Linked DNA regions of Bremerella sp. P1. Each later gene encodes a partner of the first gene's protein in a complex. Links are inferred from orthologs where the notes say so. Each region holds a gene or a part of one and is shown on either strand. Other genes may lie near its edges. The genes, in order: PSR63_RS05250 and secY.

Region 1 (16,229 bases):
CCTTCGGCGGCGAAGCAGAATCTTTCGATGTCCGGTCTGCGTGATGCTCTTTCAATCCCGTCGATTGTGTTGCTGTTGGTCGCCTTGTTTGTCGTGGTGTTCTCGTTTGCGAATTTCGAGACAACGCTCTCGATGTTGCTTAAAGGTCGTAAAGGACAAGAGCAACCGTTCTCGTTTACTTTCGGCCAGGTTTGTTTGACTTATGCCTATATCGGTTTCACGTTGGCGCTGGTCCAAGGGGGAATCGTGCGTCGAGTGGCCGGCAAGATAAGCGAAGGGGTCTTGGCATCTTTCGGCTGTATCTTGATGACCGTTGGTATGCTGCTGATTCTGAAGGCCACACAAGATCAATCCGTTGGGCTTCTGATGGGCTCGCTGGCGATCGTCGTTGCCGGCTTTGGTTTCATGATGCCGTCACTCAACTCGTTCATTTCTCGTCGCAGCGATCCGGACAAGCAGGGCGGTATTCTGGGGATTGGTCAAAGTGTGAACTCTCTGGCCCGCATCATCGGCTCAGGCCTGGGGATTCCGCTGTTGAAGCTCAACATCATTGCCCCATTTGTGATCTCAGCGATCATCATGGGGATCGGCCTACTGCTGGTGATTGTCGCTTCGAGAAGTGGAAAAGACTTCGCATCGAGCGAAGCTTAGCGATCTTCGAGCCCTGAGATGCTGCCCAACGCACGATCAGGGTTCTCGAGAAACGCGGTCAATAAGATCTGCGCCGACAGCATATCGAGACGGGCCTTGCGGCGTTTCTTGGTAAGGCCTGCCTCTTGCAGCATGTCTTTGGCCATGCTCGTGGTGAAGCGTTCGTCGTAGAACGTTACCGGCACGTTGGTGGTCTCGTAGAGCCACTTGCCGAACTGGCGTGCTTCGAAAGACTTCTGGCTCTCGTCGCCGCTCATGTGAACCGGCAGCCCAACAACAAAGAGAACAATTCGCTCTAGTTCTGCCAGTTCCTTGAAATACTGGGCATCTTTCGAAGGGCTGCGGCGGTTATAGTTTTCCAAAGGGCTGCACAGCACCCGGTCGGGGTCGGTGATCGCGACGCCGATACGCACCGTGCCATAATCGACGGCTGCGATGCGCCCTTTTTCCGGAATCTCAGGGACTTGGCTGCTCATGATCGCGGGCCATTACAGAAGGTGCCGCAGTCCTCCCTCTTCCAGCTTTTTAACCACCTTGCGGATGTCTTCTTCCCGCGACTTATCCGCCACTAACGTTGCATCTGGCGTGTGGACAATAATCAATTCCTGCGTGCCCAGAGTGACGATCAAATGCCCCTCTTCTCCGCGAACGATACAACCGTTTGAGTCGATCGCAAGAACCTCGCCCAGGTGGGTGTTGCCACATTCGTCCTGCCCATGCAGCCGAGCCATGCTTTGCCAGTTGCCGACATCATCCCAGTTGAAGGGTGCCTCAACGACGACGATCTCTTCGTGGTGCTCCATCACGGCGTAGTCGATCGACTTGCCTTGGATGGCGCCGAATTCCTCGTCGAACACTGCGTCTTGCTGATCCGTTCCCCAAGCGTCCGCGATCTTTTCAAGATGAGCGAACATCTCTGGCTCGTTCTTCTTTAATGCGTCGAGAACGGTCTTGGCCTTCCAAATGAAGATCCCGGCGTTCCAGTAAAAATTACCAGAATCGAAGTACTCTTCGGCGACCTTGCCTTTGGGCTTTTCGCGGAAGCGAACCACTTCATAGGCTTTGATCGACGTCGATGGGAGCGGGGTACCGCGTTCGATGTAGCCGAACGTCTCGGCCGCGTAGGTTGGCGGAATACCAAACGTCACGATTCGCTCTGGCTGGGCATCGACCAGGGCGACGGCAGCTTCAATCGATTCGCGAAAGACCGACTCGGGCGAGATCACATGATCCGACGGCATGACCACCATCGTGCCGTCGGGATCGTTCTTCTGCACGAGCAGAGCTGCCAAGCCGATACACGGAGCCGTGTCTCTCTTGTGGGGTTCGCCCACGATCGAGTTTCTTGGCACCTTGGGAAGTTGCTCGGCGATCGGATCGACCAAGTGCTTCGCCGTGAAGATGTAAAGCTGCTCGCTCGGTACCAGGTCGCCCAAGCGATTGCAGGTTGCCTGGATCATGGAAGCTTCGCCGGTCATCCGCAGCAATTGCTTCGGCTGTTGATTTCGACTGGCAGGCCAGAAACGCGTGCCGGATCCTCCGGCCATAATGATCGCGTGTAACATGGTGCTCTCCTTAGTCGTTGATGTAGTCGGCCTTGGCCAGTTCTGGCTGGGATTCCAGCTTTTCCTTGAGTTGATCGGCATCGAGGGCGGTCAGCGGGCTGATCTCTATCTTACGGTCTTCAGCACACTCGACGCCACATTGCTTCAGCCATGAGCGGTGAACCGCACACAGCGCATCCTTGGCGGCTTGAGGTGTATCGGACGGAGCACCGTCGGCATTCTTTACCGGTGCGAATCGCAAAGCGGGATCGACTTCCACCACCATCGGGTTCTGGGCTTGGGGTAGTAGGTCGAAGATGAATCGCTCGAACTTAATGGCGTTCGGTGATTCTGGGGCGATGGTATCTCCGGCTGCGCTGACGTAAGGGACCTTCTTGATCGCTTTGTGCCATGGCAAGCTGCCTGCTTGGGTGGACATGCGCTGCAGGAACGATTTCTTCACACCGTGCACCGCGATGTTACCGGCCCAGTGCTTCAACGTTCCGTCTTCGATCGTTTCGGCGGCCTGCTCGGCAGGAAGCTCGCTATATTCGACCAGTTGCAGTTGTCCGTCGAGTTCGGCCAGGATGCCAAGCTTCTCTTCGGGCAGCTTCTTGGCAACAACCTGCGTTGACATTTCGCTGTCGGCCTGATGGTGCAAGCCGAGGAACTCTGGTTCGCACACGTCGGCGAGTGGGTTATCGACCTGGAAGTAATAGATCTGCTCGATGCCGCGCTGATTCATGTCTTCCAGGCAGCCGCTTTTAACCAGGGCAGCCAGCATCCCGCCGTGTCCATCAGGGCTGAGGGCTAATTGATCGGGCTCAGCGAGCAGCAGTTGATTGGTTTCCTTGTCAATCGCTGGCATGGTGCCCTGGCAGAAGATGTATAGGTCTTCCTTTGCCATGCCGAAGCGATCGTGCTTGTCGAGGAACTCAATCGTCTCATCGTGCGTGGCTGGGCTGGTCATCAAGTAGAGCGGGATGGCTTTGCCGTAGCGACGACTGCGAGCAACGATCTTTTCCAGGTGGATCTGAAAGAGCGTATTCCCAGTGACCGGACCAACGGGGAACATGCCTTTGGGGTGATCGAATCCTAGACGCGAGCCTTGGCCGCCGGCGACCAGTAGTGCGGCGACTTTTCCTTCTTTGAGAAGTTGCTCACCAACCTCGCGAGCCGCTGCGATTTTGCTCGGATCGTCTTGGTCTTTTAGACGGACGGCTTTGGGGGGCTGCAGCTTGGTGTAATCTCGAGGGCTTTCTTCTGACGTTTGTTCCCCTGCGATTTCAGCCAGCTCTTCTAAGTCGATTTGCTCGAGTTGAGCGGCCAGCTTCTGAGCGATTCCTGCTTCACAAACGGCAAGATATTGGGCCATTTCTGTTTGGCCGGCGTCGTTGAGTTGTTTCACAAGTTCCTGCTGCGACGACATCGTACTCTCCGATTTCACGTTAGTTTTCTAGCGTGGTTGTTGTGGCTGCACGTCATTATTGGAAACGTGCAAAGACTTACAAGCCAAGCAGGGCATTCACCGCGCCGAAACCGCCAAGGGAACGCATCTTCGGCGAAAATTCTTAAAAAATTCCCACATTGCACGTGCGAACTAGCAAATATGGCCACTCATCAAGCGAAGTGATAAAATCCCTGCCAACCCTGACACTTTGATTTGGGTGCTAATCGCACAATTCGAAGGACGCTTTCGTGTCACATTTTGAAGATGATCCATTTCGCTCTCCGCCGCCGACTCAAACGCCTGGATATCGTCCGCCATCAGGTGAGGCGAATACCGGCTTAATCATCGCGGTTGCGATCATTAATTATGTGTTCGGTGGACTTCAGGTTGGTTGTGGGGCCTGCTTGGCAATTTTCGGAGCGACGTTCACCCAGATGATGGGTGGAATTATCGAGCAAGATCAGCAGTTAACCGCAGAAGACGAAGCGGCGTTAGGGATCATGACCGCCGTGTTCATTGGCATGGGGGTCGTCTTCGCACTCACCGGACTACCGACGGTCCTGGCTGGCTACGGTGTGCAGTGCCAAAAAGAGTGGGGACGGATTCTGACCATCGTCCTGGCAGGCATCTCGGCGCTGATGGCGGTTTTGTTTCTGTTGGGACTGAATCCGCTGGGGCTGTTCTTCGCCGGCTACTCGATCTTCACGCTGATCGTGTTGCTGAACTCAGACAACGCCAGAGCGTTTAAGTGATGTCGAGCTTGTGCCGAAGAGCTTCGTGCTTAACAGGCTGCTCGGAGGCCTTCGTTGTCCGAAGTCGGGCAAGTCGCCATAAACTCGAACACTGGCGAGGCATCGACGGTCGGAGCTTCGCGGAGCTTTAAGTCAAAGCGAACGCCGCTGGTCAGTACCTGGCCAGGCTTAATTTGAACGTCCGGGCCTTCTAACTGATGGAGTTCCACCTGCGGCACGCTGGGCAGGGGAGGGCAGAAGCCGACATGCAGGTACACATGACGCTGCCCGCTGACGAACTTCGCGCGGACCAGGCCATGAATGTGTTCCTGGCCGTCCTCGGTGGCTCGGGTCAGTTGCTGAGTGACACCGGGCGGTAGATCGAACGACTCTTCTTCGATCGGTTCCTCGTTTGAAGCAGGGGCTTCTTCGGTTTCCATCGGAATGGACGCTGCAAGCGTTGGCGTGGCTGGTTGTGTTTGCGAACGATTCAGTGCTTCGCCGATCCGATCGCCAAAGATTGTTGTTACGAACAGAGAAAGGGTTGTCGCTTCCTGCGCCAGAACTGCAAACCAAAGTAGGAAGGTAGAGAACTCCGTCAGCGGGGCGAAGGTCACGGCTCGGGCAATCAGTATCGCCGAGACGAGCGGTAGGATGGCAATCACGCCGTGCAATCTGGGGCTCAACGCTTTGGGTGAAGCAGCCAGCCAGGCAGCACGAATCGAGGCGCACCAGGCAGCGGCCAACAAAGTGATCGCCAGCGAAGAACCAGCCGAAAGGACGTTGAATTCAACGAGCGAGAGGCGCACGCCACAAGCAATCACAGCCGCAGTCGCTAGCAGTCCGGTTCCTCCGACTGCCAGAGAGAGGCAAATTCCACGGAGTTCAGGCGAAACGGAAGGGCTTTGGCGATCCATGCCAACACATCCTGCAAGCGGGGCGCAAACAAAAGGGTTCCTGCCACGAAGTGTGACAGGAACCCTAAATTCTCGCAATGCGGATATGAACAGGGGCGAACTTACGCCGAAACGGTCACGCCGGCCAGCTTAGCCAGTTCTTCCGCTTTGTCGGTGGCTTCCCATGGGAATTCATCGCGACCGAAGTGACCACCTGCCGCGGTTGCGCGGAAGATCGGACGACGCAGGTCCAAGTAATCGATGATTCCGCCAGGGCTCAGCGGGAAGATTTCTTTAACGATCTCGGCGATCTTTTCATCGTCGACTTTGCCGGTGCCGAACGTGTCGATATGAACCGAAACAGGATCGGTCACGCCGATAGCGTAAGCCAACTGAACTTCGCAGCGATCGGCCAGGCCGGCGGCGACAATGTTCTTGGCAACGTAGCGGCCCATGTAAGCAGCACTACGGTCGACCTTGGTCGAGTCCTTGCCGCTGAATGCACCACCACCATGACGACCCCAGCCACCGTAGGTGTCGACGATGATCTTACGACCGGTCAGGCCGCAGTCACCCATCGGTCCACCGACGACAAACTTGCCGGTTGGGTTGATGTGGAAGATGATGTCGTCGTCGACGAACTCTTCCGGCAGAACCGGCTTGATCACTTCGTCGATGACAAACTTGCGGATCGTTTCGTTGTCGACCCCGTCAGCGTGCTGGGTCGAAACAACGACCGTGTGAATACCCACAGGACGATCGCCATCGAATTCAACGGTCACCTGGCTCTTGCTGTCGGGACGCAGCCAATTGACTTCACCGTTCTGGCGAGCTTCGGTCAATCGGTTGAGGATGCGGTGCGACAGAGCAACTGGCAGCGGCATCAGTTCCGGGGTGTGGTTACATGCGTAGCCAAACATCAGACCCTGGTCACCGGCACCGATTTCCTTGCCCTTGGCCGAGTCGTCGTTGACGCCTTGAGCGATATCTGGGCTTTGACGGTCCAAAGTCACCATGACGGCACACGTGTCGGCGTTGAAGCCCATGTCGTCATTGGTGTAACCGATGTCGCGAATCACCTGGCGAATCACGTCTTGGTAGTCGATCGTTGCCTTCGTGGTGATCTCACCAGCGACGATGGCAACGCCGGTGGTAACCATCGTTTCGCAGGCAACGCGGCTGTGAGGGTCTTGAGCGAGCAATGCGTCCAAGATGCCGTCCGAAATTTGGTCGGCCATCTTGTCGGGGTGACCCATGCTGACCGATTCGCTAGTGAACAAATACTTTCCAGAAGCCACCGATAGATTCTCCTGAGATACGATGCTGCGCTGGTGCGCGGGGAGGAATGGTTGCACCAACACATGGCCCCAGCCTGTTGGCGAATAGGGCATTATAGGGATAAGAGAAGAAGACGAACAACCGGGTAAATAAGCCGAAAATGACTTTACAAGGCGGAATTCTGTCGGTGCGGGTTCAGATTTGCGTGACGCATGGGGTTACAGTCCATCTCAGTGAACGTAACGTTATGCGGCTGTGCGGAATTTGACGATCTTGGGCGGATCCAAAAGAGGCTTCAGACCCTCGATCGTACGTGACGTGGCACCCTGTTGAGCCAAGACAACATCCTTGGCCCGCTCTCCCTGGTGTTGCCGCCAAGTAGTGTCGAGGGAAGCCTTTACGACGAACGTTGTGAGGCTTTCCCCGTCGCGAACAACCGTCAGGGCCTCGGCCGCTCGAAGGCGTTCGACCACGTCTTTGAAGTTCCACGTGTTGGGCCCCACGGCAACGGCGGCACCGTATGCAGACGGTTCGATCATGTTTTGTCCGCCACGATTACCCAAACTACCTCCCACGAATGCGATGTCTGCGGTTCCCCACCAGGCTGAAAGTTCGCCGACACTGTCAATCAACAGGATGTTGGAATCGCAAGGACTTCCCGCCGTGAGCTGACTACGGCGCTGAAAGGCTATGTTCTGAGCTTCGAGGTAGTGCGCGACTTCGTCGAAACGATGGGGGTGCCGTGGAACGAGCAACAGCTTCAGGGTCGGAACCTGCTGCTGGGCAGCATGGAAAGCTTCCAGGATGACCGGTTCCTCGCCATTTTGCGTACTGCCGGCCAGCCAGACGATGTCCTTTTCGGCCAGGCCTGCTAGTTGGCGGAAAGATTGGGTTTGTGCGTTCTGCCGATCAGGTGTGATCCCGTCAAACTTGATCGAGCCGGTCACTTCAACTTGGTCCGGGTTTGCTCCCAGATCGGTGAATCGGTCTGCGTAGGTCTGGTCTTGGGCGCCGATCCAGTCGAGTTTCTTCAGCAGAGGGGCTACGAGAAAACGAATGCGGGAGTAACCCCGATGACTCTTCTCGCTCAAACGGCCATTTACCACGGCAATCTTGGCGTCGTGGCGATCGGCAAATCGAATCAGGTTCGGCCACAACTCCAGTTCTGCCAGGAGTACCGCATCCGGTTGGATACGTTGGTAGGCACGGTTAACGGCCCACGAGAAATCAAGCGGCGCGTAGCTGACCGTATGCTGGGCGTACTTAGTCTTTGCTAGTTCGTGACCAGCCTTCGTCGTCGTCGTGATATGAAAGGTGATGCCAGGATAGGTTTGCTCAAGCTCTTGGATGAGAGGAGCAAGCAGATTGACCTCGCCTACGCTAACCGCGTGCAGCCAGAGATGCTGCGATGTTGTTTCGAGGCGGCGAGGTACACGTCCGAGGAACTTCTCCGCGAAGCCTTCGCGGTACTTTCCTTTGGTCACGGCGGCCCACAGCAAGAACGGACTGGCAGCAAGGACCAGGGCCAGATAGACGAAGTTGAGTAGCCAAGTGAACATGGGATCCGTCCCGGTGTTGCAACTAGCCAGCAGCATCCTCGCGCCCTGTGCAGCGCGAGGGGAACTTGCGAGTCTAGTTCGCTTGTTCCTGCTTCATGCAGCAGGCCTTGTACTTCTTGCCGCTGCCACACGGGCACGGATCGTTACGGCGGATCTTTTCGCCGACGTTACGAATCGGTGCGGTGACCTCAGTGTCTCCCTGCGTGTTGTTGATCGCCTCTTCCTGCTGACGAGCCATGTCGGTCATGCTCGAGGCGGAGTCGTGGCGAGCTTCTGATTCCTTCCAGGTCGAGCTCACGAACTCTTCGTTCAGGTTTTCGATCTTGTAAACCAGATCGGTCACGCGTTCGCCGACGCTGCGCCACATCTGATCGAAAAGTCGCATGCCTTCGCGTTTGAATTCGACTTTGGAGTCGACCTGGGCGTAACCGACAAAGCTGACCGCGCTACGGAGGTGGTCCATTGCCAGGAGGTGATCTTTCCAGGCATTATCGATCAATTCCAGCAGAACGCTGCGTTCCATCCGCATCATTTCCGGGCGGTAACGCTCGTAAACTTCACGGATCAGTCGTGCTTCTAACTGGGCTTTGTCGAACTGTTCCAACTCAGCTTCAGGGATTTCCGTTTCGATGTTTTGCTGGATCCAGGCATTAAGCGAACCCATCTGGCCATTGCCGCCGCTGATAACCGAAAGGGTCTGGGTTTCCTGGTTGTCCTCGTAAAGCTGCTCGACCTTTTCGTGAACGGCTTTCATCTTCTCGAGGGCAATCTTCTTATGCTTTTCGCTCAGCGGGACCAGCATCTGCTGAATCTCTTCCCGCTGCTTGCTCTTGAAGTCTTCTGGATTCAGCGGCGTTTCAAAGCGGTTGGCAGCCCATTCCAGAAGGCCCTCGCGGTTCAGGCGAGCGTGCCCGCCGCTCTTGTCGCTAAAGCGATACAGGCCAGTCAGGACCGGATATTCCGATTCCTTCTGATCGTAGACTTCGATCGCCTTTTCATGCACGAGGTCGATCGCGGCCTTCGCCGGTTTTTCCTGCAGCTTCTCGATGTCGATGTTGAAGCCGAACTTGTACTTGCACCAATGGTTCAGCGTGTTGAGACCAAAGTCTTTGTCGAGGAACTTCTCACCGTCACTTAGGTCAACCTTTTCGATCGACTCGCGAGCCTTGGTGATCAGGAACTCGTCGACCTGGTCGCGACCAACTTTACGCAGATCGCGATCATTCAGGTTCAACTTCCACATGCTGTTTGCGAAGCGGGCCATCGCGCCCCAGTTCCATTCGCTTTCGTCTTCGCTATCGGGCAGGTTCTCGTCGATCGAAGCCATGATGTTCGATGCGGCGGCTCGTTCGGCCATGTCTTTGGCGTACGTTTCAGCCGCAGGGAAATCCAGATTGCGAAGGTCGCGCGTGTTCAATTCGCACGACAGTTCGCTGCCTGCCCACTTGGCGAACGTTTCGATGCCGAAGTCCTTTTCCAGGAACATCTGCACGTGGTATTCGATCTGCTCGCGGACCATGTCCATGATCAGGTCACGGCTGTCGCCACCTTCCAGGATTTGCTGGCGGAAGCCGTAGACTCGCTTACGCTGCTCGTCCATCACCTCGTCGTATTCGAGCAGGTTCTTACGAGCCTCGAAGTTCTGTTCTTCACGTTTTTTCTGGGCACCTTCGATACGACGCATGATCATCTTGCTCTCGATCGCGTCGCCTGGCTGCGGCCGCATAGCGGCTGGCATTCGTTGAATGAAGTTGCGAGCCCAGTCGCCGAAGTAGATTCGCATCAGGTCGTCTTCCAAGGAAAGGAAGAACCGCGAGCTACCCGGGTCGCCTTGACGACCACAACGACCACGCAACTGAAGGTCGATACGGCGCGATTCGTGACGCTCGGTACCGATCACGTGCAGGCCGCCCAGATCCTTGACCTTCTTGCCCATCGCCTTCATCTGCTCGCGCTGTTCAATCTCGTTGACCAGCTGATCCCATTCGTCTTGTGGGACCTCCAGGCGTGTGGGGTATTTATGCTGAAGCTGAGCCCAGGCCATCGTTTCTGGGTTACCACCCATGATAATGTCGGTACCACGACCGGCCATGTTGGTGGCGATCGTTACAGCTCCGATACGACCTGCCTGCGCGACGATGTCGGCTTCGCGTTTGTGCTGCTTGGCATTGAGCAAATCGTGCTTGATGCCGCGTTTGTCGAGGAGCCGCGAAAGGCGTTCACTCTTTTCAATACTGACCGTACCGACCAGCACAGGGCGGCCTTTGTATTGAATGGCCTTGATCTTGCCGCGTTCGATCTTGGTGGGCTGCTTCTGACCCTTCGGATGAATCTCGATCGAGTCTTCGTTTTCCTTGAGGATGTCGCCCCACATTTCGTCGCCGTTCTTGAAGGTGACGACGTCCCATTTGATCGTGCGTTCGATTTCGTCAGCGACCGCTTCGTATTTCTCGTTTTCAGTCATGAAGATCACGTCGGTGTACGTGATACGCTGCATCTCCCGGTTGGTCGGAATCGCGATGACGTCCAACTGGTAGATCTTCCAAAGTTCGCCTGCTTCGGTCATGGCCGTACCGGTCATCCCCGACAGCTTATCGAACAGCTTGAAGAAGTTCTGCAGCGTGACTGTGGCCAAGGTCTGGGTCTCTTCTTTGATCTTGACCCCTTCCTTCGCTTCGACGGCCTGGTGCATACCGTCGCTCCACTGCCGGCCTTCCATCTTACGGCCGGTGTGAACATCGATGATCACAATCTTGCCGTCTTCCACCACGTAGTCGACGTCGAGCTGGTACAGGTAATGGGCACGCAGCGCGTTGTCGATCAGGTGCGGCCATTCCATGTTGCCCGAGGTGTAGAAGCTTTCGACGCCAGCCAGGCGTTCCGCGGCACGCACACCTTCTTCGGTCAGGTTGGTGGTTCGGTCTTTTTCGTTGACGACGAAATGCTCGTCTTTCTTGAGCGTACGAGCGATCTTGTCAGCATCGCCATACTTCTCTTTGCTCATGTTAGCCGGACCACTAATGATCAGCGGGGTCCGGGCTTCGTCGATCAGAATGTTGTCGACTTCGTCGATGATCGCGTAGTGCAAACGGCCTTGCGATTGTTGGTATTCCTTCGGGAAGCGACCATCGCCACGCGCGGCGGGGCGCATATTGTCGCGCAAGTAATCGAAGCCGAACTCGTTGTTCGTACCGTAGGTGATGTCGCAGCTGTAGGCCTGTTGACGATCGCGTACCGACATGTCGTTCTGGATCGCGTTCACGGTCAGGCCGAGTCCACGGTAGAGTGGGGCCATCCACTCCATGTCACGACGAGCGAGATAATCGTTCACCGTGATCACGTACACCCCTTTGCCCTCAAGGGCATTGAGGTATGCCGGCAGCGTGGCCACCAACGTTTTACCTTCACCAGTGACCATTTCGGCCACGTTGCCACGGTGCAGGACGATACCACCGATCAGCTGGACATCGTAATGCCGCATGCCGAGAAAGCGTTTGCCTGCTTCGCGGCCGACAGCGAAGGCCTCGACCAATATGTCATCCAGCGTTTCGCCGGAGGCAAGTCGTTGCTTGAAGAGACGGGTCTGGTCACGAAGTTCGTCATCGGACAATGCTTCGTACTTCGATTCCAGTTCGTTGATCGCATCAACGGTGCCCTGCAACTTCTTGATATATCGAGCGTTAGACGAACCGAACATCGATGTGATCAGTCGTTCAAAACCGCTCAAAAGACCGCCGAAAAAGAGGCTGATCTTTTCCCAAATCTGTTCCAGTTTCTCCATCGCTGAATATCACCTGGGGGTGGGGGCGTATCAAAAGCACTAGTTGAGGCGAAACAAGACCTTATTTGTAGACACCGCCACAACTTAAGCGTGCGCGCAAACCCTTCCCATATCGTAGATTATAGGGATTACTCAAAGGGGTCAACCGCGCTTGAGCACGCATGGATCGTCGGCTCCGCTATCATGGTATTCGATACCAGGACCGTTTCCCTTGCCCAGCTAGCGTAGATTCCGTGAAGATTCTCACGATGTGGTCACCCTTCTGCTAGCGAGGTCAGTCCATGTGGCGCCAAAGTTTACGACTTTGCCGGAGAGCCTTCGGTTAGAAGCGTTTTCCTGACAAGAGGTTACGCACAACCTTTCTCGGATCGGTCGGCGGGGTTGCATCGGCAGTCGCCATTTGCGATTCTCAGACCAGGAAAAAGCGAGCAGAAAGAGGAAGAATGAGCCAGTCTCCCGCGCCCAAGCCAGCAAAGAAGAATATCGTCACGCGGGACATTCGCGGGCGACTTCTCTTTCTAGGTACAGGTACCTCGATGGGGGTGCCTGTGGTGGGTTGTGGCTGCGATGTCTGCCAAAGCACCAATCCAAAGAATAAGCGAACACGGTGCAGCGTTATCTTCGGCTTGCCTGAGGGGAATCTGCTGATCGATACGCCGCCTGACTTGCGGACGCAGCTTCTCGCCACCGGGATTGGCATCATTCACGCCGTTGCCTTCACGCACAGTCATGCCGATCACCTGTTTGGCCTCGATGACATCCGGCTCTTTCAGTTCTATATCGGCCACGCTGTGCCTATCTACTGCGAGGCCAATGTCGACGCCAAGATCCGCAAGGTGTACGACTATGCCTTCAGCACCGAAGTGCAGACCCATGTTGGTTCGCGGCCGGCACTCGATATGAAAGAGATTGGGTTGAATCCTTTCGAGGTGCTCGGAGCGAAAGTCACGCCGATCCGCTTGCAGCATGGTCCCCGCTTTCAAGTCTTGGGCTTTCGCGTCGGAAACGTTGCTTACTGCACCGATGTGAATCACATTCCCGAAGAGAGTTGGGCGAAGCTTGAAGGCTTAGACGTACTGGTCCTGGACGCCTTGCGACCGGAACCTCATCCGACGCATTTCTCCATTGAAGAAGCGGTGGAGGTTGCTCAAAAGGTTGGTGCAAAAAAGACGTACTTCACGCACATTGCCTGTAAGCTCGAGCACGAGCGAACCAACGCGTGGCTGCCTGAGGGGATGGAACTGGCTTACGATGGGTTGGAATTGCCACTGACGTGAGTGCGACCCCATCGCACATTTCTGCAATGTCACTCTCTCGGAATAATCCAGCAAGAATCATGTTTCTCCATGCCCACGTGCGGATAATAGCTGGCCGCTTTCGGTGCCGCGAGAAGTAGCAGAATGGTATGTTTGCCAGCGACCTCGTGGGTCCGGGCAATCAGTTCACGACCGATGCCTTGTTTCTGAAAGGCCTGATCGACGGCTAGATCGGCCAGGTAGGTCGCGTGGGCGAAGTCGGTCATGCTGCGGGCTATCCCTACCAATTGGCCTGCGCTGCGGGCCGTGCAAAGGATATCTGCGTTGCGGACCATCTTGGTCAGCTTCTCGAGGTCGTCGACCGGACGACGCTCGGCCAGTTCCGAGCGGATCAATACTTCCCGGTATTCATCGACAGATAGATTCGGCTCGACTAGGTACTCGATCATTGGCGTGGTCAGCAGGGTGCCCAAAAAGAAAAACCGCTGGCAAGGACACATGTTCCTGCCAGCGGTTCATCATAATCTCTCTTAGAGCAACCGCCCAACGCGTCTACATCGTGGCCGTCTCTTCTGGCGACGTGCGGCCTGTCAGCCGAGGAACGAACATTCCCACGGTGCGTTGGTATTTGCGGTACTGATCTCCATAGACGTTGATCAGGTCTCGTTCTTCCACGATCGCAGCCAGACCCATGTAAACGGTCATGCCGACGGCAAACAGAAGGTGTCCAGCGGTCATGGTTGGCGTGAACCAAAATGCGGCCGCCCAAGCAACGTACAGCGGGTGTCGCACGAGGGCGTACAGCAGCGGAGTACGGAATGGGAGCGGCTGGTATTCCTTCTCGTTCAGGTGCAGCCAGGCTTGTCGCAGGCCGAACAGGTCGAAGTGGTTAATCATCAGGCTCACCACCGGCACCATCAGGAACCCAATCACGTAGAGTGCCCACATCGTGATTCGCAGCGCTGGCTGCTGGATGTCCCAGATGACCATGTCGATACCTTGCCAGCAGAACAGGACGATTCCCAGGACGATATTCGAGGCCCAAACATACGTGGCTCGCTCGATTGGCTCGGGGACAATCTTTGTCCACATCCGCTTAAATGCTGGCCGCGCCATGATCGAATGTTGGGCAGCGAAGAGCGAAATGAGGCCAATGTCGATAGCGATCGCAGCGGCCAGGGGAAGCTGCGAAGGGGTATCGACAGTGATCGGAACGATCATGCCGGCCAGGAAAGCCATGAAATACGTGACGATTGCCAAGAAGCCTAAATAGGCAGATACGGCGTACAGGAAGGAGATGATTCGCAGCATGATTGGGGTCTTTCTCTGTTTACTATGGGGCAGTTGATCGCTTAGGAACGTCGCTCATTTAGCGCCGTCACGTCATTATCGTGTTTCCCGCCCAGGTGTTGCGTTTACTTGTGGTACACTTTGGGTTGACTCGTGGTACACCTGGCGGGTCGGGGGAACGCATTTAGGGGAAATCTATGGTCAAAGCACCTACGCGCGAGCGACTGATCGAAGCTGCCAGCAGCCGGTTCTATCGAGACGGGTTTCGGAACGTCGGTATCGACCAGATTCTCTCCGACGTCGGAATCAGTAAAACCGCATTCTATAAGCACTTCGAGTCAAAAGACGACCTGCTCTTAGCTGCCCTCGATGGCAAAGGAGATTGGCTCGAAGGACTCTGTAAGCAAGTCGTCTGGGAGCGAGGCGGAGGGACGCCCGAAGGGCAATTGCGGGCCATTTTCGACTTGGTTGATATGTTTCTGGTGCAGGACGATTTTCATGGATGTTTTTTCGTGCGGGCCGCGATGGAGTTCCCGTTGCCCACCGAGCCGGTCTTTCAGGCGGCTGCGCGAAATAAGCATACGTTCGAAGAGTTCGTCGTCGTGCTGGCAAAGAATTGCCAGGTGAAAGATCCCGAAGAACTTGCACGCAAGCTTTGCCTGATCATCGAAGGGGCCTACATCACCAAGCACGTCACGCAGAACCCGCACACCATCGAACTGGCCAAGGAATTGGCCGACCTGGCAATCGACGACGCGCTGCGTCAGGTGCGTGAAGAAGCAGAAGACTCATCGGCGGACGACGCCTCTGCAGGAGCCGATTTGTAGGGCGGAAGCTCTGCCCCGGTCGTCTCGGCAACAGGCTCACTATCCGCGAAGACATCCTCCCAGAAATCCAGAGCCCGCTGTTCGTATTCTTCTGGCTTCACATGCCAACAGTTCGCGTGAGCGGCTCCGCGTACTTTCCAAAATCGCTTTGGTTCACCAGCGGCATCGTAAACTGTCTGCGAGGTATCAACTGGAAAGAGTTGATCCTCTTCGGCATCGATAATGTAGATCGGTCGTGGAGCGATGTTCTTAACGGCCGTATGAGGTTCGACCAGTCGCAACTTCGTTTCCAGGGACCAGTCGAGGAAGATTCTCACGATCTCTCCGACCAGAAACTTGGGGAGCCGTGTCATCTTGTTAGCAATGTGCGCCAGCATGATCGGCATCGAAACAAAAGGGCTTTCGGCCAGGACACCGCGAACTTGTTGATCTTTCGCCGCGGCCATGATTACGCAAGCCGCCCCGAGTGAAAGGCCGTGCAGTCCGATCTTATTCTCGGCAATCCCTGGCTGACGCTTTACCCAGTTGATTGCGTGAAGCACATCGCGCCATTCGAGGAACCCAAGCGTCGAGAAACCACCGTCGCTGTCGCCACGTCCGCGGTTGTCGTATACAAGCACGCTGTACCCGGCCCGGTATAGGTACGATACATGGGGCAACATCTCGATCGATGGTCCGTCAATGCCATGGACGACGATGATCGCCTTATCGGTTGCTCCCTGCCAGAATCGCCCGCGAAGTGTGGTTTGTTTTTCGCCTTCGAAATCGACTTTTACCGGATCTGGGATGGAGAAATTCTTGGGACGATACGGATCGAGAACTTCGCCAGCCTTGTAGGTTCCGCTAAGCATTTTCCGAACGAGAACGCGCAGCCCGAACACAAAGCCAATCAAAGCAATGAAAAGGAAGGGGAGCGTGTACCAGATTCCGTTCATCATCAGTCGTTGGCATTTTTTACTGGCGTGC
Region 2 (14,989 bases), 2.1 Mb from region 1 along the record:
TCAAGGTGTGATCGATCTTATCGAAATGAAGATGCTTCATTTTGGTGAGGGCGATGAGGACCGGACGGTTGATGTGCTCGACATCCCCGAAGAGTACGTCGAAAAGGCCCAGCAGTGGCGCGACAACTTGCTCGAGAAACTGTACGACCTCAGCAACGAACTGATGGAGCTGAGTCTCTCGGAAGAGCCGATTCCGCCAGAGCTGATTCGCCAAGTGCTGCGGCAAGGGACGCTCGCCCGCGAGTTACAGCCGGTGATGTGCGGTTCGGCGTTGGACGGTATCGGAGTGCAGCCGATTCTCGACGCGGTGACTTTCTATCTGCCGAGTCCTAAGGATGTTCCCGCTGTGGTCGGAACGAATCCGGCGAAGAAGAATCAGGCCGAGAAGCGTGAGCCTGATCCGAAGGAGCCGTTCTGTGGGCTCGTCTTCAAGGTGTTGCCTGCCAAGCACGGCGATATGACCTGGGTTCGCGTCTATTCCGGCGAACTGAAGCCGAACTCGCGTCTGTTGAACCCGGGTCGCGATGTGAAAGAGAACTGCGCCCAGTTGTGGCACATCCAGGCCTCCAAGAAGGAGCAGGTCGATCACGTTGGTACTGGGGATATCGTTGGCATTATTGGTCTGCGTCACTCGGTCACTGGCGATACCCTATGCGATACGCGAAGCCCGATTCTGCTCGAGTCGATCAAGTTTCCAGAGACCGTGATCGGCATGGCGATTGAGCCTGAGTCGTCGGCCGATCGTGACAAGCTCTCTGAAACGTTGGCGATGATGCGTCGTCAGGATCCAACGTTCGCCGCGGACGAAAACAAAGATACCGGGCAGACGATCATTAGCGGGATGGGCGAGCTTCATCTCGAAGTGATTCGCCATCGCTTGCTACGCGATTTCAAGCTGAACGTGAAGGTCCATAAGCCGCGCGTGAGTTATCGCGAAACGATCGGCAAAACAGCCAAGGTGACCGGCGAGTGCCATCGGATTATTCAGGGGCAACAGTTGTTCGCGAAAGTGACGATCCAGGTCGAGCACGCCCCGAATCAGCAGCAGCCGGTAATGGTAATTACCAAGGTTCCGCCAGAGCGTGTTCCGTATCACCTGGTCGAGGCTGCCGTCGAAGAGCTGCACAGCCGGGCCGTCGGTGGCGGTATCATTGGCGGATTTCCACTGGCGGATATCAAGATTACGGTGCTCGACGCGGAAGCGGCAGAAGTGGGATCGACCGACACCGCCTTTGCGATTGCCGCTGGCGACGCGTTTGAAAAGGGGCTGGAGGCTGCAGTGCCGACCTTGCTCGAGCCAATCATGAAGCTGACGATCACGACTCCTGAGGACTACATGGGGGATTTTGTCGGTGACATCATGAAGCGTCGCGGCGAGATCGCTAAGACCGAGAACCGCTCAGGCGATGCAATCATCGAGGCCCATGCCCCGCTGGCCGAGCTATTCGGTTATTCCAGCGCGATGCGAAGCCTGAGTCAGGGGCGAGCTTCCAGCAGCATGGAGCCGCTGAAATACGCAGCCGCCCCACCAGAACTGATCAAGCAGTTTATGTAGTCTGCGGGGTTTGGGTGGGCTGCTCGGGGCATTATTGTTCGCAGCGTTTTGATCGCCAAGGCTCCCCGCTTGTGGTCCTCATTCGGATTCGAATTGCCTGAAGTCGGCCCAGGCTTGGCGAATCGCCTGATCATTTATGGCGATTCTTTGCCACTGGCCTGCAAAACAAAGCGATGCGAACCGAAGATTCGACAGGTTGTTCCACTTTTCGCCCTCCGCGGCGACCCGCGAAAAATGCTGTTTTCCGCCTGAAAACCGGGGTTTTTTCGCCATTCGAGACGAGCATTCGAAAAAGGTTCGAAAACCAAACCGGAGCCCATTGACGAAAGCGGTTTGGATTTTTAATATCATCTGTTTCCCAGTTAGCTCAAAGAGCGACTAGGGAGCGAAAAGAAAATTACATCCCCGGGTTTCCGGGAAGCAGTTCATAGGGATCACGCACGTGGCGAAAGAAATTATTCGCATTCGGATGGAAGCTTACGATCACTCGATCTTGGATCAGAGTGCTCTCGACATCGTCGACACGGCGAAGCGGACCCATTCGGAAGTGCACGGTCCCATTCCGTTGCCGACCCGTATCGAACGTTACACCGTTCTGTCGGGCCCGCATATCGACAAGAAGGCTCGCCAGCAATTTGAGGTTCGGACGCACAAGCGTCTGATCGATATCGTTCAGGCTACCGCCAAGACGATTGAATCGCTCAACAAGCTGAACCTGCCAGCTGGTGTCGATATCAAGATCAAGGCAACAACTCGATAGTTTACCCACTTAGCTCGTTTTAAAGAGTCTCTGGATGGCTGGAAGCTTCGGGTGGTAATTGGCCGACTAGGCTAATCCATCGAAGCGAGCAACGGACTACAAGGCGACGAATCATGGCAAAAGGCATACTCGGCCGTAAGGTCGGGATGACCCAGGTTTATACAGAATCTGGCGAAGTTATCCCGGTTACGGTTGTACAAGCAGGTCCCTGTCACGTGCTTCAGGTGCGAACCCTGGAACGCGATGGCTACGAGGCAATTCAGCTCGGTTACGACGACAAGCCTCGCCGTTTAGCGATTCGTAGTGAACGTGGTCACGTTGCTCCTCTCTCGAGCAAGCGATCGAAGAAGTTGGCCGCCGCTGGTGGTGAAGCTTCTGCGAAGGCCGGTTGCGAGCCCAAGCGTTTCGTCCGTGAACTTCGTGGTTCGATCGAAGGTGCTGAAGTTGGTCAAGAGATCAGCATCGGCGTTCTCGCTGAAGCAGCCCGTGTCGATGTCATCGCAACTAGCCGCGGTCGTGGTTATGCCGGTGTGATGAAGCGACATAACTTCGCTGGTCAGCGTGCTACCCACGGTGTGAAGAAGGTTCACCGTCACACGGGTGGTACTGGGTGCAGTGCTTATCCAAGCCGTACGTTCAAGGGCCTGAAGATGAGCGGCCAGTACGGTAACGCCAAGGTCACCACTCGTAACTTGAAGGTGGTCAAGGTCGACGAAGAAAACGGCGTGGTTCTGCTCAATGGTGCCGTGCCTGGGCCCAATGGCGGATACGTGATCGTTCGTGAAACAAATATGGTCCGCTAACGGCGTCCTTGAAGCATTAAGTCGCGTCAACGCGTGAAAGAATAGTCCCATGGTCAGTTTGCCCATTTTTGACAAGAGCGGAAAGGAAGTCGGCAAGTACGAACTTGATCCGGCTGAAATCGCTCCGTCGATCAACAAGCAGTTGATGCACGACGCCGTTGTGATGTACCAGGCGAATCTTCGTCAGGGTACACACCGCACCAAGACTCGTGCCGAAGTGGCTGGCTCGACGAAGAAGATGTATCGCCAGAAGGGTACCGGTAACGCACGTGCCGGTTCCAAGCGTAGCGGTGTTCGCCGTGGTGGTGGTCACGTCTTCGCGATCCGCCCTCGCGATTACTCGTACCGACTGAACAAGAAGGCCTTGAAGCTTGCGACCCGTATGGCGATCGCCAGCAAGATCCAAGGCGAGCAGGTGGTTGTCGTTGATGACCTGGCTCAAGACGAAATCAAGACTAAGAGTGTCGCAGGTGCTTTGAAGGCTCTGGGCATTTACGGTCAAAAGGTCGCGATCGCGTTGGAAAAGCACGATCCGGTCTTCTACCGCAGTGCACGTAACATCGAAGGTGTCTCAGTCAGCCCAGTTGCTGAACTGAATGCTTACTCGGTCTTGCGTCCGCGGAAGTTGGTCATCACTAAGGCTGCCCTCGACTCGTTGCGTAGCAGCGATAAGAGCGATTAGTCGCCGCGATCGATTGGCTTTAGCAGTAAATCAATTCAACCTGACATAGTGACAGAGGTGCCAACATGGCACGGCCTTACTACAAACCGAGCGAAGACACCCCGACCCGCACGCTTGATTCGCACCAGGTGATTTTGCGTCCGCTGGTTACCGAAAAGGGTGTTCAGGTTTCGGAAGACTTGAATCAATACACATTCGAGATCGCCCCGGCTGCCACCAAGTTGGATGTCCGTCGTGCGGTTGAAGAGTTGTTCGACGTCAAAGTCGCCAGCGTGAAGACGCAGACACGGAAGGGTAAGGCCCGCCGTTATCGTTTTCGCAACGGAATGACCCGTAACTGGAAGAAGGCCATCGTCACGTTGGCTGATGATCAAAAGATCGACTTCTATTAATCGCGACTGGTCCTCCGCTTAAGACAGCGACCCGTAATAAACTACGAGACGAACCATGGGTATCCGAAAATACAAGCCGACTTCCGCTGGGCGTCGTAACGCCTCGGTCAGCGACTTCAAGGAGTTGACCAAGGGTGCAAAGCCAGAGAAGAACCTTCTCCGGAAGATCACAAAAACCGGCGGTCGTAACAACCAAGGTAAGATCACGACCCGTCACCGTGGCGGTGGTCACAAACGCCGTTACCGTGTGATCGACTTCCGTCGTGCCAAAGATGGCGTGCCGGCAGTGGTTGCTTCGGTGCAGTACGATCCGAACCGCAGTGCTCGTATCGCTCTGTTGAACTACGTGGACGGCGAAAAGCGATACATCCTTGCTCCCGATGGGTTGAAGGCTGGCGACAAGGTTCAAAGCGGTAGCGAAGCATCGCCAACCGTTGGTAACTGCCTGCCGCTGAAGAACATCCCTGCCGGGACTACCGTTCATAATGTCGAGATGACGCCAGGTCGTGGTGGTGCAATGTGCCGATCGGCTGGTAGCTCGGCCACGTTGATGGCCTGTGAAGCCGATTGGGCTCAGCTGTCGCTGCCCAGTGGTGAAATTCGTCGTGTTTCGAGCCGTTGCCGTGCGACCATCGGTCGTGTGAGCAACCCCGATCACGAAAAGGTTTCGCTCGGTAAGGCTGGTCGTAAGCGTTGGTTGGGTCGCCGTCCTCACGTTCGTGGTACCGCGATGAACCCGATCGATCACCCGCACGGTGGTGGTGAAGGTCGTACCAAGGGCGGTCGTCACCCGGTGACGCCACAAGGTAAGCCAACCAAGGGTGGAGCAACGCGTCACCGCAAGAAGGCTTCCAACCGCTCGATCGTTCGTCGCCGTCGTTCGCGTCGTTACGGTGTCCTGAAGTTGTTGAAGTAAGAGCACCCACAGCACTCGGAAAGTTAGGCCGCCAAGCCGCGATCCTAAAGGTTTTCAAAGATGAGCCGATCCCTAAAAAAAGGGCCGTACGTCGACCCGAACGTTTACGAAAAGGTCGCCAAGCAAGAAGAAGCTGGCACCAAGGACCCGATCAAGACCTGGGCACGATCTTGCACGATCATTCCTGAGTTTATCGGTCACACGTTCATGGTCCACAACGGCAAGGCCCACCTGAAGGTTTATGTCACTGAAGACATGATCGGGCACAAGCTCGGCGAATTCGCACCGACGCGAACCTTCCGTGGTCACGGCGCTGATAAGAAGAAGAAATAACGCATACCGATTGGCAAACGCAGCTTGGCTGCCCACGGCTAAGAAGGGCCCTGCCCAACGCCCGTGGTTCGAGGAGTTGATCAACCATGTTCAAAGCGACCCACCGACTGGCACGCATCAGCCCACGCAAGGTGCGCCCGCTAGCCGATTTGGTGCGTGGCAAGCTGGCCGACGAAGCACTCGACATTCTGCGATACCAACCGCAGCGTGGTGCTCGCTTGCTGGAAGAAGTCATTAAGAGTGCCATCGGCAACTCGCAAGATTCCGAACAGAACGAAGGCCGAGCTGCTAATCAGCAAGCCTTGTTCGTCCGCGAAGCTCGCGTCGATGGTGGCCCGATCATTAAGCGATTCCGCCCCCGAGCTCGTGGAAGCGCGTTCCCGATTTTGAAGCGGACCTGTCACATTCACGTCACCCTGGAGGAACTCCAAGGCTAAGGCATCCGATTGGCTGCCCCGTCTTCGAGTCGAGAGACAAGCATGGGACAAAAAGTTAATCCAGTTGCGTTTCGTACCGGCGTCATGGTCGGCTGGAAGAGCAAATGGTTTGCGTCGAAGCGTGATTTTCCAGGCCTACTCCTGGAAGACAAAAAGATCCGGGACTTCATCCTGAAGCATCCTGATCAACGCATTCGCCAGAAGTATCGTAATGCAGGCATCGACAAAGTCGAAATCGAACGGACGCGCGACGAAGTTCGCGTGACGTTGTTCGTCGCCCGACCAGGTCTGATCATCGGTCAGAAGGGTCAGGAAGTCGAAAAGCTGCAGGAAGAACTGCAAAACCTGGTTGGCCGTCGTATCAATCTCAAGATTGAAGAAGTCGGTCGTCCGGAACTGCGAGCCCAGTTGGTTGCCGAGGATATCGCCGACCAGTTGGCCAAGCGTGCCAGCTTCCGTCGCACCATGAAGCGTGCGATCGAAAGCACTATGGAGGCTGGTGCCCGAGGCATCAAAATCCAGATGGCCGGTCGTCTTGGCGGTGCGGAAATGGCTCGCCGCGAAAAGCAAATTGAAGGATCGATTCCGTTGAGCACCCTGCGGGCCAAGATCGATTACGGCTTCACTGAAGCTCGTACGCCGCAGGGACACATCGGGGTCCAGGTCTGGATCAATAACGGTTTTTACGAAGGGGACGACTCCGATGGCTATGATGCCTCGACGAGTGAAGCACCGAAAAAGCCAAAGAAGACGTATAAAAGGTAATGCCACTCGTGGCAATACCGTCGTCCTTGGTGATTACGGACTTCAATCCACACAAGCGGGTCACATTACCGCTCAAACGATCGAAGCGGGTCGTATCGCTGCCCAGCAGTACGTCCGTGGTATCGGTAAGTTGTACATCCGGATCTTCCCCCACAAGTCGGTAACGGCACGTCCGTTGGAGACTCGTATGGGTAAGGGTAAAGGTGAGCCTGATCGTTGGGTCGCCACCGTGAAGCCCGGTACGGTTATGTACGAGCTCAAGGGTGTCACCGAGCAGCAAGCGAAGATTTGTTTCGCTCGTTTGGCTCACAAGATGCCGGTTCGATGTCGCTTCGTGCGTCGTCGCCCGGATTTGGAAACAACCGAGGCTTAGTCCCACGGGGGACCTGGCCCACGATGGTCGGCGGCGAGTAAACCGCAAGCGAAACGTGATTAGGCGATAAGGCAATGAAAGCAAGTGAATTGCGAGAACTGAGCGACGAACAGCTCCAGGCGAACTTGAAGAACGCCATGGATACCTTGTTCCGTTTGCGAGTTCAGTCCCAGACCGAACGTTTGGACGCCCCCAGCGAACTGGCGAAGAATCGCAAGTTGGTGGCTCGGATTAAAACGATTCAAGCCGAGCGATCAGCCGCCGCGGCCAGTACCTAATTCAAGCGAAGTTTAAAGAGAGATTCGGCAATGCCCAAGAAAGTATTGGTCGGTCGAGTGACGGGCGACAAGCAAGACAAGACGCGACGCGTTGAAATCGCCCGTCGTATCCGTCATCCGCTGTACGGCAAGTACTACTCGCGTCGCATGGTTTGCCATGTGCACGACGAAAACAACGAGTCGGGTCTGGGCGATCGTGTCGAGATCATCGAGAGCCGCCCACGCAGCAAAACGAAGCGTTGGGAACTGGTTCGGATCGTGGAGAAGAGCACCGAAGTTGACGTGGCCGCGCTGAAGGCTGCCCGTGAACAAGCTGCTCACCTGCAAGAACAAGAAGATAGCTAAGCTCCCGTACACCGCCAAAGCTGGCTTTCAGCTGCGGCATAGGGTTGGATTTAAAAAGCGATGATTCAACAAGAAACAAGACTGGCCGTCGCCGACAACACCGGAGCGAAGGAAGTCATGTGCATCAAGGTTCTCGGTGGTACGCGTAAGCGAACCGCTGGCCTCGGCGACGTGATTATCTGCTCGGTGAAAGAAGTTGTGCCCGGTGCGGACGTGAAGAAGAAGGCCGTTGTGCGAGCTGTGATCGTTCGCTGCAAGAAGCCGACTCGTCGTCCTGACGGAAGCTACATTCGGTTCGATCGCAACGCGGTCGTGCTGATTGACAAAGACAATAATCCGCGTGGCACGCGTATTTTCGGTGCGGTCGCTCGTGAGCTGCGAGATCGCAAGTTCATGAAGATCGTCAGTTTGGCCAGTGAGGTGGTCTAATGCATATCAAAGTTGACGACACCGTCGAAATCATCACCGGTGGCGATGCGGCCAGCGAACTTCGTGGCAAGGTCCTGAAGGTTTTCCCCGAGAAGGGCAAGATCCTCGTTGAAGGTGCCGCCAAGGTTTACAAGCACGTCAAGCCAAGTCAGCGCAACCCGAAGGGTGGCAAGCTGTCGAAGGAAATGCCGGTTGATATTTCCAACGTGATGCTGGTTTGCCCTGAGTGCAAGCAACGCTCCAAGACGGGTGCCAAGATCAAAGAGGACGGCAGCAAGGTTCGCTACTGCAAGTCGTGCAGTGCCGAAATCGGCCAGCTGAGTCCGGCCAAGTAATCACTGCCCAGCGGCAGTCCCAAATCAAAAGGCGTGAGCCGGTAATCGTTCGAGATAAGCCATGAGCAAACCACGACTTCAAGAACAATACGAAAACGAAGTGCTTCCTGCACTGGCAGAAAAGTTGGGTCGTAAGAACCCGATGAACCTGCCGCGTCTGCGGAAGATCGTCGTCAACATGGGTGTCGGTACGGCCGTCACCGAAAAGAAGCATGTCGACGAAGCTGCAGAAGCTATGACCGAATTCACCGGCCAACGCCCGATGATTTGCCGTGCTCGTAAGAGCGTCGCTGCTTTTAAGCTGCGTGAAGGCATGCCGATCGGCGTGAAGGTCACCCTCCGTCGTCAACGCATGTACGAATTCTTGGACCGCCTGGTCTCGCTGGCCCTTCCACAGGTTCGCGACTTCCGTGGTGTGAATCCCAAGAGCTTTGACGGTAACGGCAATTACACGATGGGCCTCACCGAGCAGATGGTGTTCCCGGAATTGAACCCGGATAAGTACACCCGTCAGCAAGGTATGGACATCACCTTCGTCACCACCGGGGCAACCGATGACGAAGCTCGCGAACTGCTTGCTCTGTTGGGCATGCCGTTCCAGCGAGAAGACCCAAAGAAGAAGACCGCCTAAGTCGTAGTACTTAGACCGGACCGTATAGAAGTTTGTTACCCAGTCGATTCGTTTTCCAGGTAGGAAATCCTCGTGGCAAGCAAGTCAAAAATCGCCAAGGCCAATCGCGAGCCGAAGTTTTCGTCTCGGCGTGAACGTCGCTGCACCATGTGCGGCCGTCCGCGTGCCGTGTATCGAAAGTTTGGTGTCTGCCGAATCTGTATTCGCAACTTGGCGGATCGAGGGCTGATTCCAGGTTTACGCAAGGCGAGTTGGTAAGGGGACCCGAAGTATTATGATGACCGACCCTATCGCCGACATGTTGACCCGCATTCGCAATGCGGTTCGCGTCGAGCACCCACACGTTGAAATGCCCACGTCCAAGGTCAAACGCGGTTTGGCCGACGTGCTAAAGCGTGAAGGCTACATCTGGGACTGGGTAGAAACCGAGGACCATCCGGTGAAGCAGATTCGCTTGGAACTGAAGTACGGCCCCAGCGGGGAACGCGTAATTCAGCACATCAAGCGCGTCAGTAAGCCAGGTCGTCGAATTTATTCCAAGTCGACCGAGTTGCGTCCGATTCTCAACGGCATGGGCATCACCGTGATCAGCACCTCCAGCGGTGTGATCAGCGATCGTGAAGCTCGCCAAAAGAAGATCGGCGGCGAAGTTTTGTGCGAAGTCTGGTAAGCCCAGATACGCAGTACACCCCATCCACCAGGACAGTCTCCTTTGTAGAGACCCATTGCCTAAGCTAGGTTAAGAAAATGTCCCGACTAGGTAGAAAACCTGTTGCCTTGCCCGATAAGGTCAAGGTGTCGATCGACGGCCAAACCGTTAATGTCGAAGGCCCGCTGGGCAAGTTGTCGTACACGGCAGACCCTGTCATCACCGTCGAATTGGGCGAAGGTGACAAGGAAGTTCTGGTCACGCGTAAAGAAGATACGCGTACCGGCAAAGCCATGCACGGGCTTACCCGCGCTCTGATCGCCAACATGGTCGAAGGTGTGGAAAAGGGTTACGAGAAGCGACTGGAAGTCGTGGGCGTGGGTTACCTGGCGGCAATCGCCGGCGACGTCCTGCAACTTCGTGTCGGTTTCGCCAACGAAATCCACAAGAAGATCCCCAAGGATCTCACCGTGACCTGCCCGGACCAAACCCACATTCTGGTCAAGGGTATCGACAAGCAACGCGTCGGTCAGTTTGCTGCCGAAGTGCGTGCCAGCCGTAAGCCTGAACCTTACAAGGGCAAGGGTGTTCGCTACCAAGGCGAACGCGTTAAGCTGAAGCCTGGTAAGGCCGCTGGTAAGTAATCGGTAATCAACCACGTTAATTGAAGTCATCGTGTCGCGGCTGTCACCGCGGCACCCACGAGGCTAGTTGAGTCGTGAACAAGCAGAAATTCATTGCCAAGCAGCGGAAGCGTCGGAGTAATCACGTCCGTCGAAGGGTTCGCGGCAACGCCGAACGTCCCCGACTGACCATTTTCCGTAGCAATAACAACATCTACTGTCAGATCATCGATGACGAATCAGGTCGCACCATTGTGTCGGCTTCTTCGCGTGACAAAGATCTGCGTGCGGATGGTACCGCTGGCAACTGTGAAGCCGCCGCGAAGATCGGTAAGGCGATCGCCGAAAAGGCATTGGCTGCCGGGCTGAAGCAGGTTTGCTTCGATCGTGGTCACTTTCGTTACAACGGTCGTGTCGCCGCATTGGCAACGGCCGCCCGCGAAGGTGGATTGGACTTCTAGAAGATAACTAAGTCATTCAAAGCGTTGGGAAAAGCTGATCCTTAGGTCAGCAGTATCCAAACGGGAGAGCCAATACCGTGGCGAAAGATTCTGGCAAAGGCGGATTCGTCGAAAAGGTCGTGAAGATCAAGCGTTGTGCCGCCGTGGTCAAGGGTGGTCGTCGTTTCAGCTTCGCGGCAATGGTCGTCATTGGTGACGGCAAGAGCAAGGTCGGTTGGGGCTATGGCAAAGCTAACGAAGTTCCACCGAGCGTCCAGAAGGCCGTCAAGCAAGCTGAACGTAAGATGCTCGACGTGCCGATCGTTGAAGGTTCCATCCCACACAAGGTGATTGGTACTTTCGGTGCTGGCCGCGTGGTCATGCTTCCAGCTCACCCTGGTACCGGTATTATCGCTGGTGCTTCGGTTCGTGCCGTATGCGAAGCCGCAGGCATCCACGACGTTTTGACCAAGAGCTTCGGTTCGACTAACCCTGTCGTTCTGGTGAAAGCCACCCTGAACGCATTGGAACAGCTGCGAACCAAGGAAGAAATTCAACGCCTGCGAGGAGTTGCTGTCTAATGAGTTTGCACGATATCAACCAAGGCGTTCACAAGAACAAGCGTCGCCAACGCATCGGTCGTGGTACCGGTAGCGGTTGGGGCAAGACTTCGCAGCGTGGTCACAAGGGTGCTCGCAGCCGTGCTGGCTGGTCGAATCGTGCGACCTTCCAGGGTGGTCAGACCCCGATCGTGCGTCACGTCCCTAAGCGTGGTTTCAATAACCGCTGGGCACTGACGGTCACTGCAGTCAACATTAAGGACCTGAACGAGTTGTTCAACGATGGCGATACCGTCAACATTGAATCGCTTCGCGAAAAAGGTCTTTGCAAGCGTCGCTTTGACGAAGTCAAGATTCTCGGCGATGGCGAACTTTCCAAGAAGCTGACCGTCGAAGCTCACCGCTTCAGCGCCTCGGCCAAGGAAAAGATCGAAAAGGCAGGCGGTACCTGCAACACGGTCGTTCGCATCACGACAGTGGCCGAGAAAAAGGACGCTGCCAAAGGGGCAAAGTCCTAATTAAGAGACAAGACATGGACATGCCCACGTTGTTACGTGGGCATGTTTTTTGCGCAAGCACTGATTGGCGATCCGCAAGAATGCGGAAATACGCTCGAATTTACGGATAGGACTCATTCGGGTGGTCTAGTCTGAGACACGCGGTTTGGTGTAAATTCACTCATCCGCACATCCCTGCAAACCATTGTTCATTGCTATGCCTGATTTCAGGCATCCATTAGAACTAGCCAAATCGGGTTAGATTGTCATGTTGGAAAAAGTACGCGTCCTCTTCACCATCCCCGAACTACGGACGAAGATTCTTTTGACGATCGGCTTGTTGGCCGTCTTTCGTGTCGGCTCGCAAATTCCTCTGCCGATGATCGACCAGGTCAAGCTGCAAGAGATGTTCGCCTCTCAAGGAAACGAAGGCGTTGCCGGTCTGTTGCAACAGGTCTCCGTTTTCAGTGCCAGTGCGTTGAGCCAGATCACGATCTTTGGGCTTGGCATCATGCCGTACATCTCGGCGTCGATTATCTTCCAGCTGCTGGGTACCGTTTGGAAGCCCCTGGAAGAGTTGCAGAAGGAAGGGGAAACGGGACGCAAGAAAATCAACGAATACACCCGGTATGCCACCGTGGCGTTGTGTGTCATCCAGAGTTACTTCTACCTGGCGTCGATGACGGCGGTGGGGGAAGGGGGTGATAGCATCGTCAACCAGGCCTTCTGGACCTCATCCGAACCCGGAAATATAGATAAGAGCCTGTATTGGGGCTGGGCGATCGTCGCTGTGGCGATCATGACCTGCGGTACCGTCTTCCTGATGTGGCTCGGCGAACAGATTGACGAGTTCGGCATTGGTAACGGTATCAGCCTCTTGATTATGGCTGGTATCCTCGCGGCAATGCCTGGCGCACTGCTAGACCTGCTGTATAACACCAAGCCAGAGCTGACAAACTTCACACGAGGGGAGTTTGGTATCGAAACCATCGTGGTGTTAGCGATCCTGTTTGTGGCGGTGATTACCGGGGTGGTGTTCATCATGCAGGGGCAACGCAAGATCCCGATGCAAAGTGCCAAGCACGTTCGTGGTCGCCGCGTTTATGGTGGTACTCGCCAGTTCCTTCCACTGCGTATTAACCAAGCCGGTGTGATGCCGATCATTTTCGCCAGCAGTTTGCTGTTGTTCCCGCAGTTCATCTTCCAGGCCTTGGCCGGATGGACCGAATCGGCAACGCTTGCGAACCTGGCCGACATTTTCGCTCGGGGACAGAGCTTCCTGTACATCGCTTGCTATATCGCTTTGATCTACTTCTTCTGCTACTTCTGGACGGCAATTACCTTCAATCCGAAGGACGTCTCGGAGAATCTGAAGAACTTCGGTTCGTTCATCCCCGGCTATCGCCCAGGTCGTCGAACTGAGGAATACTTGGAAAAAGTCATGGTTCGCATCACCTATGTTGGTGCGGGCTTCCTCGCCTTGGTCGCCATCATTCCGACGCTCGTTTCCGCGGAACTGGGTGTCTCGCCTCAGGTGGCAAGTTTCTACGGTGGAACCGGTTTGCTCATCGCCGTTAGTGTGGCATTCGATCTGGTGCAAAAGATCGACAGTCACTTGGTGATGCGTAACTACAAGGGGCTCATCGAGGGCTAACCCTTTCTCGCCAGGATGGCACGTCCCGCCTTCCCCCATACCCCATGCGGAAGGCGGCTTCGATTTTGTGACTTCGGTGTCGGTGATGGTCCCACGTCATCGATGCCCAAGCTAGGCTGCGGTTAGTCCATGCGGATTATCTTTCTCGGACCTCCTGGTGTCGGCAAAGGGACCCAGTCCCATAAGCTGGTTGAATTTCTGCGCATCCCTCACATCTCAACGGGGGAAATGCTACGGGAAGCGATCCGTAATAAGACCGAGCTCGGCTTGAAGGTTGCTGCTCAGATGGAAGGTGGACGCCTCGCCGCTGACGAAATCGTGGTCCAGTTGGTGCGTCAGCGTCTCGCGCAACCCGATTGTCACAATGGATACCTGCTCGATGGCTTCCCGCGTACTTTGCCGCAGGCCGCGTCGCTTGATCTTGGACTGGCTGTCGACGACGAAGCCGTCGATGCGGTGTTGAACCTGACGGTGGACCAGGAAGAACTCTTGAGCCGCCTGCTGGCTCGCGCTAAGAAGGAAGACCGCGGCGACGACAACGAAGAGACGATCCGCAACCGGATGAAGGTCTACGACGATATGACCTCGCCACTGATCGCCTATTACGAAGAGCAGAAGATTCTCTATCGAATCGATGGGATTGGTTCGATTGAGGAAGTCTTCGACCGCATCAAAGTCGTTCTGGAAGAAGTGGACCGAAAGAAGAACGCATGATCACGCTCCGCTCCAAACGCGAGATCGAGAAAATGCATGTCGCCGGACAGCTCGTTCGGCAGGCCCATCAAAAAGTGGCCGAGCTGGTCAAACCAGGGATCACCACGGCGGTGCTCGACAAGGCTGTCGACGATCTTTTCGCTGAGGCAGGTGCCGTTGCCCTGTTTAAAGGTGTTCCCGGCAAGATCCCCTTCCCTGCTGCCACGTGCATCTCGGTTAACGATGAAGTGGTCCACGGCATCCCTGGCGAGCGGATCCTCAAAGAAGGTGACATTGTCAGTGTCGATACTGGAGCCAAAATCGGTGGCTGGTGTGGTGATTCGGCTTGGACCTATGCCGTTGGCGAGATCAGCGATGAAGCCAAGAAGCTGATGGAAGTGACAGAGCGAGCTCTGCAGATTGCCATCGAGTTGCTGCCGGTGAAAAAACGGTGGAGCCAAGTCGCCAAGGAAATGCAAAACGAGGTCGAATCGGCAGGGTTTTCGGTGATTACGACACTGGTTGGCCACGGGATCGGCACCACGATGCACGAAGAGCCCCAGGTGCCTAACTACGATTCTCGCGAATTTCGGCAGAAAGGCGATTTCGACCTTCGGCCAGGCTTGGTCTTGGCGGTCGAGCCCATGGTGGCTGTTGGAAGAGAGGATCTGTACCTGCACGGTGACGGGTGGACACTCTCGACGAAAGATCGCAGCCTAACGGCTCACTTCGAGCACACACTCGCCCTGACGTCGTCAGGCGTCCGCATTTTGACGGGCCAGGACTAAGGCGGCCGGATGATGGTTCTCGTAGTAGGGGCGACCGGAGCGACCGGCAAG

What was found.
Region 2: the proteins of PSR63_RS05250 (region 1) and secY are in contact, whole or in part, in a crystal structure (PDB 3DIN), measured with the Thermotoga maritima proteins. The link is inferred for Bremerella sp. P1 from one-to-one orthologs. Residues at the interface, in WP_004082002.1 of Thermotoga maritima: Glu261, Ala262, Arg263, Lys300, Ala301, Arg302, Thr303, Ile304, Ile305, Leu323, Tyr324, Asp325, Pro326, Val329, Ser330, Tyr333, Ile336, Lys340, Phe345, Val349, Glu363, Phe364, Tyr374, Ser375, Gly376, Gly377, Glu393, Ile395, Thr482, Ser483; in WP_004081795.1 of Thermotoga maritima: Glu108, Gly109, Glu110, Glu111, Ala236, Glu237, Arg238, Arg239, Ile240, Thr241, Ile242, Gln243, Tyr244, Ala245, Arg246, Arg247, Val248, Thr249, Gly250, Arg251, Arg252, Val253, Tyr254, Gly256, Ala257, Ser258, Thr259, Tyr260, Leu261, Pro262.

Annotation. Positions count from the first base shown.
Region 1 is NZ_CP118164.1:1,239,690-1,255,918, reverse strand. Bases 7,983-12,205 are described here. They hold PSR63_RS05250 (preprotein translocase subunit SecA), read right to left. Parts: upstream 11,891-12,205; coding sequence 8,183-11,890; downstream 7,983-8,182. Other genes in these bases: PSR63_RS05255 (3-deoxy-D-manno-octulosonic acid transferase), read right to left, coding at 7,983-8,109. Also shown: PSR63_RS05290 (MFS transporter), read left to right, coding at 1-651; Holliday junction resolvase RuvX, read right to left, coding at 648-1,127; PSR63_RS05280 (mannose-1-phosphate guanylyltransferase), read right to left, coding at 1,140-2,216; PSR63_RS05275 (UDPGP type 1 family protein), read right to left, coding at 2,227-3,642; PSR63_RS05270 (hypothetical protein), read left to right, coding at 3,894-4,397; PSR63_RS05265 (hypothetical protein), read right to left, coding at 4,427-5,293; metK (methionine adenosyltransferase), read right to left, coding at 5,395-6,528; more of PSR63_RS05255, read right to left, coding at 6,796-7,982; PSR63_RS05245 (MBL fold metallo-hydrolase), read left to right, coding at 12,334-13,167; PSR63_RS05240 (GNAT family N-acetyltransferase), read right to left, coding at 13,197-13,595; mddA (methanethiol S-methyltransferase), read right to left, coding at 13,699-14,457; PSR63_RS05230 (TetR/AcrR family transcriptional regulator), read left to right, coding at 14,634-15,263; PSR63_RS05225 (alpha/beta hydrolase), read right to left, coding at 15,200-16,201; PSR63_RS05220 (hypothetical protein), read right to left, coding at 16,201-16,229. UniProt on the Escherichia coli protein: Required for protein export, interacts with the SecYEG preprotein conducting channel.
Region 2 is NZ_CP118164.1:3,349,022-3,364,010, forward strand. What follows is about bases 11,282-14,264. They hold secY (preprotein translocase subunit SecY), read left to right. Parts: upstream 11,282-12,071; coding sequence 12,072-13,457; downstream 13,458-14,264. Other genes in these bases: rpsE (30S ribosomal protein S5), read left to right, coding at 11,282-11,327; rplO (50S ribosomal protein L15), read left to right, coding at 11,327-11,824; PSR63_RS14185 (adenylate kinase), read left to right, coding at 13,587-14,171; map (type I methionyl aminopeptidase), read left to right, coding at 14,168-14,264. In the rest of the region: fusA (elongation factor G), read left to right, coding at 1-1,555; rpsJ (30S ribosomal protein S10), read left to right, coding at 1,998-2,315; rplC (50S ribosomal protein L3), read left to right, coding at 2,462-3,118; rplD (50S ribosomal protein L4), read left to right, coding at 3,168-3,800; rplW (50S ribosomal protein L23), read left to right, coding at 3,866-4,192; rplB (50S ribosomal protein L2), read left to right, coding at 4,248-5,108; rpsS (30S ribosomal protein S19), read left to right, coding at 5,169-5,441; rplV (50S ribosomal protein L22), read left to right, coding at 5,528-5,878; rpsC (30S ribosomal protein S3), read left to right, coding at 5,921-6,643; rplP (50S ribosomal protein L16), read left to right, coding at 6,603-7,016; rpmC (50S ribosomal protein L29), read left to right, coding at 7,091-7,294; rpsQ (30S ribosomal protein S17), read left to right, coding at 7,325-7,639; rplN (50S ribosomal protein L14), read left to right, coding at 7,700-8,068; rplX (50S ribosomal protein L24), read left to right, coding at 8,068-8,403; rplE (50S ribosomal protein L5), read left to right, coding at 8,465-9,034; PSR63_RS14150 (type Z 30S ribosomal protein S14), read left to right, coding at 9,107-9,292; and 6 more genes. UniProt on the Escherichia coli protein: The central subunit of the protein translocation channel SecYEG. Consists of two halves formed by TMs 1-5 and 6-10.